Regions from separate parts of the Leucobacter iarius genome, predicted to be linked through region 2. Evidence: predicted binding sites of a transcription regulator. Region 2 holds the regulator's gene; each other region holds the start of a gene.
The links. The regulator HrcA, encoded in region 2, represses chaperone genes, less so after heat shock. The targets are predictions, from matches to a motif close to TTNGCACTCGNNNNNNNCGAGTGCNAA.
Positions count from the first base shown of each region.

Region 1: the regulator HrcA is predicted to act here: its motif matches at 1,364-1,390, upstream of groES (co-chaperone GroES).
Region 3: the regulator HrcA is predicted to act here: its motif matches at 1,925-1,951, upstream of groL (chaperonin GroEL).

Region 1 is NZ_BAAAOB010000001.1:1,313,275-1,317,367, forward strand. Features, by position in the region: gene ABD169_RS05810 (DUF4190 domain-containing protein) at 1-445, opposite strand, end outside; gene ABD169_RS05815 (DUF4190 domain-containing protein) at 601-1,194, opposite strand; gene groES (co-chaperone GroES) at 1,474-1,770, shown strand; gene rarD (EamA family transporter RarD) at 1,915-2,871, shown strand; gene guaB (IMP dehydrogenase) at 2,982-4,093, shown strand, end outside.
Region 2 is NZ_BAAAOB010000002.1:54,940-59,032, reverse strand. Features, by position in the region: gene ABD169_RS09485 (16S rRNA (uracil(1498)-N(3))-methyltransferase) at 1-251, opposite strand, end outside; gene dnaJ (molecular chaperone DnaJ) at 271-1,377, opposite strand; gene hrcA (heat-inducible transcriptional repressor HrcA) at 1,462-2,496, opposite strand; gene hemW (radical SAM family heme chaperone HemW) at 2,630-3,868, opposite strand; gene ABD169_RS09465 (DUF1990 domain-containing protein) at 3,871-4,093, opposite strand, start outside.
Region 3 is NZ_BAAAOB010000004.1:132,548-136,640, forward strand. Features, by position in the region: gene groL (chaperonin GroEL) at 238-1,857, opposite strand; gene ABD169_RS13700 (LytR C-terminal domain-containing protein) at 2,040-2,717, opposite strand; gene ABD169_RS13705 (heme/hemin ABC transporter substrate-binding protein) at 2,822-3,961, opposite strand.

The DNA of each region.
Region 1 (4,093 bases), on a different contig from region 2:
GCGTGAACGCGGTGCCGGCGGTGCCGATCAGCACGACGATGAAGCCGATGTAGAAGATGAAGAAGAGCGCGATCAGCACGAAGTACGCGTAGCTGACGATGAGGCCGGTGAGCGCGATGCCGCGGCCGGCATCGCCCGTGCGCTTGATCTGGCCGAGCGAGAGGTGCCCGAAGATGATGCCCGCGAGCGGCGCGATGAACGCGAAGATGATGGCCAGGACCGCGTAGGTGTTGGTAAGGCCCATGGTGGTGGCCTCGGGCTTGCGCGGGGCGGCGCTGTAGGCCGGGGCCGGCTGCGGCGGGACCGCGGGGTACTGCTGCGTCGCGGCGTAGGGCTGCGTCGCGGTCGGCTGCGGAACGGTGAACTGCTGCTGCGGTGCGGTGGGCTGCGGAACAGTGGGCTGCGCGCCGGTGTTCTGCGGCTCCTGCGGGGTGGCGTTCGACATGCTGAGCTCCGGATCTCGTTCGTGCAGCCGATACCTGCTGCGCTTCCACCATACGACATGGCGGTTTTCCCGTGTCATCAGGAGTCTGTGAAACCGAGAGGAGGCCCCGGACGCTGGTCCGGGGCCTCCTCTCGGTCGAGTGCGCGAGCGGGTGCTCAGTAGCTCGAGTAGGAGTAGCCGCTGGACGACGCCGCGGCGATCACCGAGATCACGATGAAGAATCCGATCCAGAGCACGACGATCGCGGTGCACACGTATCCGATGATGGTGCCGGCGAGCGCGAGGCCTCGGCCGTTCTCACCGGTGCGCTTGATCTGGCTCAGGCTGATGTGCCCGAGGATGATGCCGAGCAGCGGGATGAAGAACGACGCGATGAACGCGATGATCGCCATCGTGTTGGTGGCCGGAGGAGCGGGGTACGCCGCGTACTGCGGGACGGCGCCGGGCTGGGGCGCTCCGTACGGGGCCTGCGGCGCGCCGTACGGCTGCTGCGGTGCACCGTAGGGCTGGGGAGCGCCGTACGGCTGCTGCGGTGCACCGTAGGGCTGGGGAGCGCCGTAGGGCTGGGGAGCGCCGTAGGGCTGCTGCGGCGCGGCCTGCGGCGCCGGAGCCTGCGGGGCGTTCGGCTGCGGGGCGACGAACTGCGGAGCTTCGGGCTGCGCGGGCTGCGCAGGCGGAGCCGGCTGCTCGGGCGCGGCCGGCTGCTCGGGCTGCTGCGGGGGCTGGGCGGGGTCGGTGGGGAACGACATCTCGTACTTCTTCCTCGGGCCGTCGGCGGCGGATGCCGGGGAGTTCCCGGCCGTTGCCGAACATCCTCGCATGCCGCGCCGTGAGCGCCCGTGCGCACGGCCGGAATCGTTTCCGGGACGGCGCCGCCGGATCGCGCGCGTTCGCCCCTCGCGATCACCTGCGCATTCGCTGGCACTCGCCTTGCAGGAGTGCCAAACCAGACCCTAGACTTCACACGACGCCCGGTTTCCTCCGGGCGCTCGCACAATCTTCAGTTCACGTCAGAAAAGGGGTCAATCGTGTCGGTTGCCATCAAGCCGCTCGAGGATCGAATCGTCATCAAGCAGGTCGAGGCCGAGCAGACCACCGCTTCGGGCCTCGTCATCCCCGACAGCGCCAAGGAGAAGCCCCAGGAGGGCGAGGTCGTGGCAGTGGGCCCCGGCCGCGTCTCCGACAGCGGCGCTCGCGTCCCGCTCGATATCGCGGTCGGCGACGTGGTGATCTACTCGAAGTTCGGCGGCACCGAGGTCAAGGTCGGCGGCGCCGACTACCTCGTGCTCTCGGCTCGCGACGTCCTCGCGGTCGTCACCCGCTAAGCGCTCCGCGGCCTTCCGGCCGCGCGAACACGGGCCCCGGAGGCATCGCCTCCGGGGCCCGTTCTGTTCGCTCCGCCAGCTTTCGCGTACGGGATCGTCCGCGGGCGCATCGACCGGGTCCGCGTCGATCACTAGACTGGATCGATGAGCGGAAACGGGGCGACGACGCGGTTCAGATCGGGATTGGCCTTCGGATTCGGGGCCTACCTCATGTGGGGAGCCTTCCCGCTCTTCTTCACCGTCATCGCGGCGGTGAACCCGCTCGAGGTCGTGCCGTGGCGGGTCATCACGACTCTCATCATCTGCGCGCTGATCGTCACGATCACCCGGCGCTGGGGCGCCGTGGCCGGGATCCTGCGCTCGCCGAAGAAGCTCGGCGCGCTGGCGCTCGCATCGCTGCTGCTCTACGCGAACTGGCAGCTCTTCGTCATCGGCGTGATCTCGGGCCACGTGCTCGAAACGGCCCTCGGCTACTTCATCAATCCGTTGTTCACGATCCTGTTCGGCGTGATCTTCTGGCGCGAGAAGCTGTCGCGCCTGCAGTGGATCGCGGTCTCCATCGCCGGTCTCGGCGTGCTCGTGTCGACGGTCGCCTACGGCCAGTTCCCCTGGATCGCGATCGGCCTCGCCGTGTCGTTCGGGCTCTACGGCGTCGTGCACCAGCGCATCGACGCGGTCGACGGCGTGACGGGGCTCACCGTCGAGACGATCGTCTCGGTGCCCGTGGGGCTCACGCAGCTCGCGATCCTCGCCGCGCTCCCCGCGGGGCTCGGCGCGTTCTCCCACGGCACGCTCGTGACGGTGTTCGTGCTGCTCAGCGGGCTCGTCACCGCGGTCCCGCTGATCCTGTTCGGCGAGGCCGCGCAGCGGCTCCCGCTCACCTACATCGGCTTCCTGCAGTTCATGACCCCGGTGATCGGGTTCCTGTTCGGCTACTTCGTCATGCACGAGGAGATGTCGACGGCGCGCTGGATCGGCTTCATCGGGGTCTGGATCGCGCTCGTGTTCCTCGTCGTCGACATGGTCGCGACGCTGCGGCGCGGGCCGAACGCGCGGGTGACGGCCGAGCCCAAGACGGGGCCGATCGCCCTCGGCGGATAGCCGCCTGGGAACCCGCGGGAAGAAGCGGCGGGGGTCCAGCGTTTAGAATGGTGCAACGGCAGCGGATGCGCCGTTCTCCTCGCAACGATCCCGACCCGGAAAGAGGCTCCATGGAACAGCGCGATCCCTTCGCGTTCACCGGTCTGACCTACGACGATGTGCTGCTGCTTCCGGCGCACACCGACGTCATCCCCAGCGAGGCCGACACCTCGACCCGGCTCACGCGCCGGATCGAGCTCGGGATCCCGCTCATCTCGGCGGCCATGGACACCGTGACCGAGACGCGCATGGCGGTCGCGATGGCCCGCAACGGCGGCCTCGGGATCCTCCACCGCAACCTGTCCATCCAGGACCAGGCCGAGATGGTCGACCGCGTCAAGCGCAGCGAAGCCGGCATGATCACGAACCCGGTCACCACCACGGTCGACGCGACCGTGGCCGAGGTCGACGCCCTCTGCGGCGAGTACCGCGTAAGTGGCCTGCCCGTCGTCGACAAGCAGGGCACCCTGCTCGGCATCATCACGAACCGCGACATGCGGTTCATCGATCCGGGCGAGCGCTCCCGCGTGCGCGTCGGCGACGCGATGACCAAGATGCCCCTCATCACGGGTCGCACCGGCATGAGCCGCAGCGACGCCGCCGAGATCTTCCGCCAGCACAAGATCGAGAAGCTGCCGCTCGTCGACGGGTCGGGTCGCCTCACCGGGCTCATCACGGTGAAGGACTTCGACAAGGAGGAGCAGTACCCGAACGCCACCAAGGACGACGCGGGTCGCCTGCGCGTCGGCGCCGCGGTCGGCTTCTTCGGCGACGCCTGGAAGCGCGCCACCTCGCTGCTCGACGCGGGCGTCGACGTGCTCGTCGTCGACACCGCCAACGGCGACAGCAAGGGCGTGCTCGACATCATCGCCAAGATCAAGGCCGATCCCGCGTTCGCGCACATCGACGTGATCGGCGGCAACGTCGCGACCTACAACGGCGCCAAGGCGCTCGTCGAGGCCGGCGCGGACGCGGTGAAGGTCGGCGTCGGGCCGGGCTCCATCTGCACCACCCGCGTGATCGCCGGTGTCGGCGTGCCGCAGGTGACCGCGGTCTACGAGGCCGCGCGCGCCGCGACGCCCGCGGGCGTCCCCGTGATCGCGGACGGCGGCCTGCAGTACTCGGGCGACATCGCGAAGGCGCTCGTCGCCGGCGCGTCCTCGGTGATGATGGGCTCGCTGCT
Region 2 (4,093 bases):
TGCACCAGGGTCACCCGCGGGCTCGCCTCGGCGTCGGTCCGCACCTCGTCGAGCTCGACCGCGAAGCGGTCGCGGTCCGTGCGCACGACGACGCCCCCGCCGATCGCGCCCGCACCGTCGCCGAGCAGGATCCGCTCACCGACGCGGAGCCGGCTCACCCGCACGGCATGACGGCCCTCTTCGCCGCCGATCTCGACGGTCGCGCCGACGGCCAGCGCGGTCCCGCGCTCGACGTAGTACAGATTCGCCACGGTGCTGCCCGCCCCGCCGTCAGCCCTGGCGGAAGAAGCGGTCGCGGATCTTGCCGAAGAAGCCCTGCTGGAACTCCCCCAGCTTGGGTCCGTCGTCCTTGCCGAGCGCGGCCAGCTGGCGCACCAGGTCCTTCTCGCGGTTGGACAGCTTGGTCGGCGTGACCACCTGGGCCGCGATCTTCAGATCGCCGCGCGCGGTGGATCGGAGCCCCTGGATGCCGCGGCCCCGGACCGTGATGACGTCGCCCGACTGGGTGCCGGCGGGAACCTCGACCTGCACTTCGCCGTCGAGGCCGGTGACCGTGCTCTCGGTGCCGAGGATCGCGTCGGTCATGCCGACCTGCAGCGTGCAGAGCAGGTCGTTTCCGTCGCGGCTGAAGATGTCGTGGTGGGTGACCCGGAACTCGATGAACAGGTCGCCGTTGGGCCCGCCGCCCGGGCCGACCTCGCCGCCGCCGCGCATCTGGAGCCGGGTGCCGGTGTCGATGCCCGAGGGGATGTCGACGTTGAGGGTGCGGCGCTCGCGCACGCGCCCCTTGCCGCCGCACTCCACGCAGGGGTGCTCGATGATGGTGCCGTAGCCGTGACAGGAACCGCAGGGATGGTTGGTGACCACGTTGCCGAACAGCGAACGCACCTGCCGCTGCACCTGGCCGGAGCCGTGGCAGACGTCGCAGGTGACCGGCACGGTGCCCGGCTGGCAGCAGCTGCCCGAGCAGGTGCCGCAGAGCACGGCGGTGTTGATGCTGACCTCGCGCTGCACGCCGAAGATCACCTCGGCGAGCGAGACGTCGACGCGGATCATCGCGTCGTCCCCGCGCTCCGCACGCGATCGGGGACCGCGCTGGCCGCCGCCGAATCCGCCGCCGCCGAAGAACGTCTCGAAGATGTCGCCGAAGTCGCCCATCGACGCGCCGCCCTCGGAACCGCCCATGTCGTAGCGGCGGCGCTCGTTGGGATCGCTGAGCACGTCGTAGGCGTGCGTGACGCCCTTGAAGCGCTCGGACGCCTCCTCGCTCGGATTCACGTCGGGGTGCAGCTCCCGCGCCAGGCGCCGGTAGGCCTTCTTGATCTCTTCGGGCGATGCGTCGCGTGCGACGCCGAGCGTCTCGTAGTGGTCCGCCACGGTGTGCGGCTCCTCTCATCGATTCGATGGTGGATGAAGTTCGTCGGTCGCGGGCGCCGGGTGCTCCCGGGTCGCGACCCTGGGTTAGCCCTCGCCGAGGGTCCGGTTCAGGTATCTCGCGACCGCGCGCACGGCCGCCATGTTGCCGGCGTAGTCCATGCGCACCGGGCCGAGCACGCCGAGCTGGGAGGGCGTGCTCGAGTCGTCCTCGTAGCCGGAGGCGATGATCGACGCGCTCTCGAGCCCGTACGGCTCGTTCTCGCGACCGATTGACGCCGAGACCTCGCGGCCCTCCTGCGCCATCTCGCCGAACAGTCGGAGCAGGGTGACTTGCTCTTCTATCGCCTCGAGCACCGTGGAGAGGCTGCCCGAGAAGTCGGCGCCGCGCGAGAGGTTCGCGGCGCCCGCGATCGCGATGCGCTCGCTGCGGTTCGCCCGGAGCTGTCCGATGACGACCGCGAGCACGCTGCGCACCAGCTCGGCCTCGGCGAGTTCCGCCCAGTCCTCGACGGTACGGTCGAGCAGCTCGACCGCCTGCACCGCGCTCTCGAGATCGGAGCCGATCACCGCGCCGGCGATGCGCTCGCGCAGGCCGTGCACCCAGGCCTCGGTGACGCGCACCGCGGGCAGGGCGGCGACCTGCTGCTCGACCACGCCGGTGCCGAGGATCAGCACGCAGAGCACGCGGGCCTCGCCAACGGCGACGAGGTCGATGTGGCGCACCGCCGTGCGCTTGAGCGACGGGTACTGCACCACGGCGACCTGGTTGGTGAGCTGCGCCAGCAGCCGCACGGTGCGGGCCATGGCGTCGTCGAGGTCGCTCGATTCGCCGAGGAAGCGTTCGATCGCGGCCCGCTGACCGGCGCTCAACGGTTGGAAGCGGCTGAGCGTGTCGACGTAGAGCCGGTAGCCTTTGTCGGTCGGAACGCGACCGGACGAGGTGTGCGGCGCTGCGATCAGCTCTTCGTCCTCGAGCAGCGCCATGTCGTTGCGGATGGTGGCGGCGGAGACGCCGAAGCTGTGGCGCTCGACGATCGACTTCGAGCCCACCGGCTCGTTCGATTCGACGTAGTCGCCCACCAGCGCGTGCAGCACGGCGAGACTGCGCTCCGAGACCATCACGCACCTCCTCGCCGGCGTTCGATGTGGATCGGGTCGGCACCCGTCGACTGGCACTCGCAATCGATGAGTGCCAAGTCTATCCCACCGACCCCGCGGAACGGCCCGCTCGTGGCCGCCGCGTCACCCCGATTCAGCCGTCGGCGGAACCGAGTAGCCGATGCACCACGGTGTCGGCGAGCAGACGGCCGCGCAGGGTGGGGATGATCCGGCCGCGGATCGCCGCCGGGCCGTCGATGAGTTCACTCGCGATGAGCCCCGGGACCGCCCGCCGTTCCTCCGGGCGGAGCACCGAGGCGTCGAGCCCGTCCGAGATCCGAGTCTCGAGCAGGATTCGCTCGGTCCGCCTGGACTCGGCGTCGAGCGTCTCGCGGGCGTGCGCCGGCGAGATGCCCTCGGCGATCCGCTGCGAGTACGCGGCGGGGTGCTTCACGTTCCACCAGCGGACGCCTCCGATGTGGCTGTGCGCGCCCGGGCCCGCGGCCCACCAGTCCTCGCCCGTCCAGTACGACAGGTTGTGGCGGGATCGGGTCTCGGGCGTGCGCGACCAGTTGCTGATCTCGTACCAGTGCAGCCCCGCGTCGGCGATCCGCGCGTCGGCGAGCTCGTACATCTCGGCATGGAGGTCGTCGTCAGGGGCGGCGACCTGCCCGCGCTTGATCTGCGCCGCGAGCTTGGTGCCCTGCTCGATGATGAGCGCGTAGGCCGAGAGGTGGTCGGGTTCGCAGGCGAGCGCGACGTCGAGCGATCGCTCCCAGTCGCCGATCCGCTCGCCCGGAGTCCCGTAGATCAGGTCGAGGCTGACCTGCAGGCCCGCCTCCTTCGCCCATTCGACGACCAGCGGGATGCGTTCGGGGGTGTGCGTGCGGTCGAGGGTGGCGAGCACGCTCGGCACGGCGGACTGCATGCCGAAGCTCACCCGGGTGAACCCCGCGTCGGCGAGCGTGCGCAGGTAGGCGGCGTCGACGGAATCGGGATTCGCCTCCGTGGTCACCTCGGCGCCGGCGGCCAGCCCCCACTCGTCGCGGATGCGACCGAGCATCGAAGCGAGGTCGCCGGCCGGGAGCAGCGTCGGCGTCCCGCCGCCGAAGAACACGGTCGAGACCCGCCGTTCGGGCAGGCCGGACTCGCGCAGCACGCGAGCGCCGAAGGAGAGCTCGGTCGCGGCCTCTGCGGCATACCCGGCCTGGCTCGCTCCCCCGCCCAGCTCGCTCGCCGTGTAGGTGTTGAAGTCGCAGTAGCCGCAGCGCACCCGGCAGTAGGGCACATGCACGTAGACGCCGAAGGCGCGATCCGAGGCGCCGTCGAGCACGCTCGTCGGAAGCGAACCGTCGGAGGGAGCGGGATCGCCCTCCGGAAGGATGCTGGGCACGCCTAGCCCTTGCCGCCGCGCGACTTGCCGCGGTTCTTGCCGCCGTGCGGCTTCGAGCCGGGCGACTTGCCGCCCTGGGCCCTGCCCTTCGACTTGCCCCACGACTTCGCGGTCACGGGTGCCGCGTCGTGCGGCTCGACCCGGGGAACCTCCGCTGCGGCGGGCGCGACGGCGTCGGTGTCGGCTGGCGCTTTCTCGGCGGCGGGCGCGTCGGGCTCGGGCTCG
Region 3 (4,093 bases), on a different contig from region 2:
AACGCAGCGCCCACCCTCCTCCGCTGGGGCGCCCGGCTGCACCAGTCGGGCAGTGAATTTGCACTCAGTCGGACAGAATGCGCTCCTCAAGCACCGCGCCAGCGCAAAAGCACCGCACGAACGCCAAGACCCGCAACACAAGCCGCAAGACGCAAGACGCAAGACGCAAGACGCCCGTCAAACGCGAAGCGGGGCCGCACCCGAAGGTGCGACCCCGCTTCGCGCAGAGGCTGAGACTTAGAAGTCCATGCCCGCGCCGGGATCGGCCGGAGCCGCGGCGGCGGGCTCGGGCTTGTCGGCGACGACCGCCTCGGTGGTGAGGAACAGGCCGGCGATCGACGCGGCGTTCTGCAGCGCCGAGCGGGTGACCTTGGCGGGATCGAGGATGCCCTGGGCCACCAGATCACCGTACTCGCCGGTCGCGGCGTTCAGGCCGTGACCGGTGGGCAGGTTGGCGACGCGATCCGCGACAACACCCGGCTCGAGGCCGGCGTTGAGCGCGATCTGACGCAGCGGAGCCTCGATGGCCGCCTGCACGATCTTGGCACCGACGGCCTCGTCGCCCGAGAGCTCGAGCGACGCGAACGCGTCCTTGCCGGCCTGGATCAGCGCGACACCGCCGCCGGGCAGCACGCCCTCTTCGACCGCAGCCTTCGCGTTGCGGACGGCGTCCTCGATGCGGTGCTTGCGCTCCTTGAGCTCGACCTCGGTCGCAGCGCCCGCCTTGATGACGGCGACGCCGCCGGCGAGCTTCGCGAGGCGCTCCTGGAGCTTCTCGCGGTCGTAGTCCGAGTCGGTGTTGTCGATCTCGCGACGGATCTGTTGGACGCGACCCTGGATCGCCTCCTCCTCGCCGCCACCCTGGACGATGGTGGTCTCGTCCTTGGTGATGATGACCTTGCGGGCGGTGCCGAGCATGTCGAGGGTGGCGTTCTCGAGCTTGAGGCCGACCTCCTCCGAGATGACCTGGCCGCCGGTGAGGATCGCGATGTCCTGCAGCATGGCCTTGCGACGGTCGCCGAAGCCCGGAGCCTTGACGGCGACGGACTTGAAGATGCCGCGGATCTTGTTGAGCACGAGGGTCGCGAGCGCCTCTCCCTCGACGTCCTCGGCGATGATGAGGAGCTGCTTGCCCGACTGGATCACGGGATCGACGACGGGGAGCAGGTCCTTGATGTTGGAGACCTTGCTGTTGACGAGGAGGATGTAGGGATCCTCGAAGACCGCCTCCTGGCGATCGGCGTCGGTGACGAAGTACGCCGAGAGGTAGCCCTTGTCGAAGCGCATGCCCTCGGTGAGCTCGAGCTCGGTGCCGAAGGTGTTGGACTCCTCGACGGTGACCACGCCCTCCTTGCCGACCTTGTCGATCGCCTCGGCGATCAGCTTGCCAATCTGCTCGTCGGCGGCCGAGATCGAAGCGGTCGCCGCGATCTGGTCGGTGGTCTCGATCTCCTTGGCGTTCTCGAGGAGCTGAGCCGAGACGGCCGCGACGGCCTTCTCGATGCCCTTCTTGATCGCGATGGGGTCGGCACCGGCGGTGACGTTGCGGAGGCCCTCGCGCACGAGCGCCTGAGCGAGCACGGTGGCGGTGGTGGTGCCGTCGCCTGCGACGTCGTCGGTCTTCTTCGCGACCTCCTTGACGAGCTCGGCGCCGATCTTCTCGTAGGGGTCGTCGAGCTCGATCTCCTTGGCGATGGACACGCCGTCGTTGGTGATCGTGGGGGCGCCCCACTTCTTCTCGAGCACGACGTTGCGGCCGCGCGGGCCGAGCGTCACCTTGACGGTGTCGGCGAGGATGTTCAGACCCCGCTCGAGTCCGCGACGCGCTTCCTCATCAAACGCAATGATCTTTGCCATGTGTCGACCCTCCCGGTCGGTCGTGGTGGGCGACGCGCGGTGGTGCGTCGCCTGAAGCACTTGGGTATTAGCACTCGGGAGAACCGAGTGCTAAGCCAATCTTGGCACTCACCATTGGGGAGTGCAAGCGGAGACGCTCGCGCTCGGCGAACACCGGGAGAACGCTGGGCGAACCCCTGCGGCTACTGGGCCGGAGCCTGCTCGTCGCCGGCGCCGGTCGACGGAGTGGTCGTCCCCGCACCGCGATCCGGAGCCGTGGTCTGCCCGCTCACGATCTTCGCGGCCTCGGCCTTGCCCGGCCCCGCGTAGTCGGCGCCGAGCAGCACCACGAGCTTCACCTGGTAGCTGTCGTAGCTCGACGACTTGTAGGAGGAGAGACCGCCGAGCTTCTTCGCGAGCCCCTCGGCCGCGGGCCGATCGGCGTCGTCGGAGTAGAAGATCGCCGAGATCTTGACGTCGCGCTTCGCCGCATCGCCCGAGAAGCTGACCTGACCCCACTTCTCCTTCGTGATGACGCTGTCGACGCCGCCCGCGAGCTCGTCGGTGGAGGTGCCGTTGATGACGGCGACCGTCGCCTTCGGATCGAGCTTGGCTGCCTCGGTGGCCGTGGTCGTCGTCTTCCCCGTGGGCAGGCGGACCTCGCCCGTGCTGCTCGCAGCCTGCAGCGCGAAGATGCCGGCGGTGGCGCAGATGGCGGTGCCGACGAGTGCGGCGACCGCATAGGTCCAGAAGCTGCGCGGACGCGCGGTCAGCCGATGCGCACCCGCCCTGCGGGTGTGCTGGACGCGGTCGAAGCGGTCTTCCGGCAGCCGATTGGGGCGTCGAGTCGCACTCGAAGCCTCCGTCAGTTCACCCGTCACGCGTGTCTCCCATTAGTCGTCCGGTGTCGGGCGGCCAGCAGCGGCCCAGCACTCAGCACAGCGTACACGTGGAATCTGCCAGGTTCCGGGTAGGGAACCGCGGTCTACGACCTGGCGGATCCGTCGGTGTAGATCGCCCGCGCGAGGCCGTCGAGCACGTCGGGGTAGCGCGTGCCTCCCGCGAAGACGAGCGTGTCGTCGACGTCGATGATGCGACGGTGCTTGCCGGCCTGCGTGAGCGCGATGCTCGGCTGGGCGGCCAGCAGGCCGTCGACGCCCTTGACGCTCTTGAGCCCGCCGGTCATGACGAGCAGCACATCTGGGTCGCTCGCGATGAGGGCCTCGCTGGTCATCGGCTTCTCGCCGACCCAGCCGATCTCCTTCGCGACGTCGACCGCGCCGATCCCCTGGATCAGGCTGTCCGCGCCGCTGCCCTCGCCGAACAAGTAGAAGACCCCGGCGGTGCCACGCAGATAGAGGAAGGCGACGCGCGGGCGCTTGGCCGGATCCTTCGGCACCAGCGGCCGGATCTCCTCCTCCTTCGCGGCGATGGCGGCATCGAGCTCCGCGGTGAGCTCGTCGCCGAGCGGTGCGACGCCGAGCGCCGCCGCGATCTCCTTCGCAGCGACGTCGGTGCTCTTCGGATCGGTGGATCGGGTCACGGTGACGACCGTGATCCCGGCGTCGCGCAACTGCAGCACGACGTCGGTGGGACCGATCGATCCGTCGGTGAGGATCAGGGTCGGGTTCAGCGCGAGCACGCTCTCGGCGTCGATCGTGTGACCGGATTTGGTCACCACCGGCAGGTCCTCGGTGCCCGGGAGCTCGGTCGAGACGTCGCGTCCCACGAGCCGGTCGGTGAGCCCGTAGGCCGAGACCAGCTCGGCGACGGTGCCCGTCAGCGAGAGGGCGATCACGCGGGAGGTGTCCTTCACCTCGACCCGGCGGTCGCCGCCGGGATCGTGCGAGGTGACGGTCACGGGGAGCTTCGCCTCGGCCTTCGCCGAGAGCGGGGGCAGGCTCGGGCCGCCGATCACGGCGGTGGCCGGCCCCTCGACCGTGCGCGGGTTCGCGACAGGGGTGAGCGTCGAGAGCGGCGGAAGGTCGACCTTCTGCTGCCCGGACGATGCCTTCGGGTCGCCGCCGGTCTGGCAGCCTGCGAGGCCCAGGGAGGCGGCGAGCGCGATCGCGAGGAGCGCGGTTGCCCGCGTTCGGGATCGGTGCGCACGGGTGGTTCGGCGCATCGGGGGCATCGCACACCTCCAGATCTGACGACCAAGTTAGCCTAGCCTAAGATAGATATGAGGAACCCGGGACCGGGTTCCCGGTCCCGAGCAGGGATCGCTGCGCACAGCCGAGTAAGGCCCTCCCCCAGA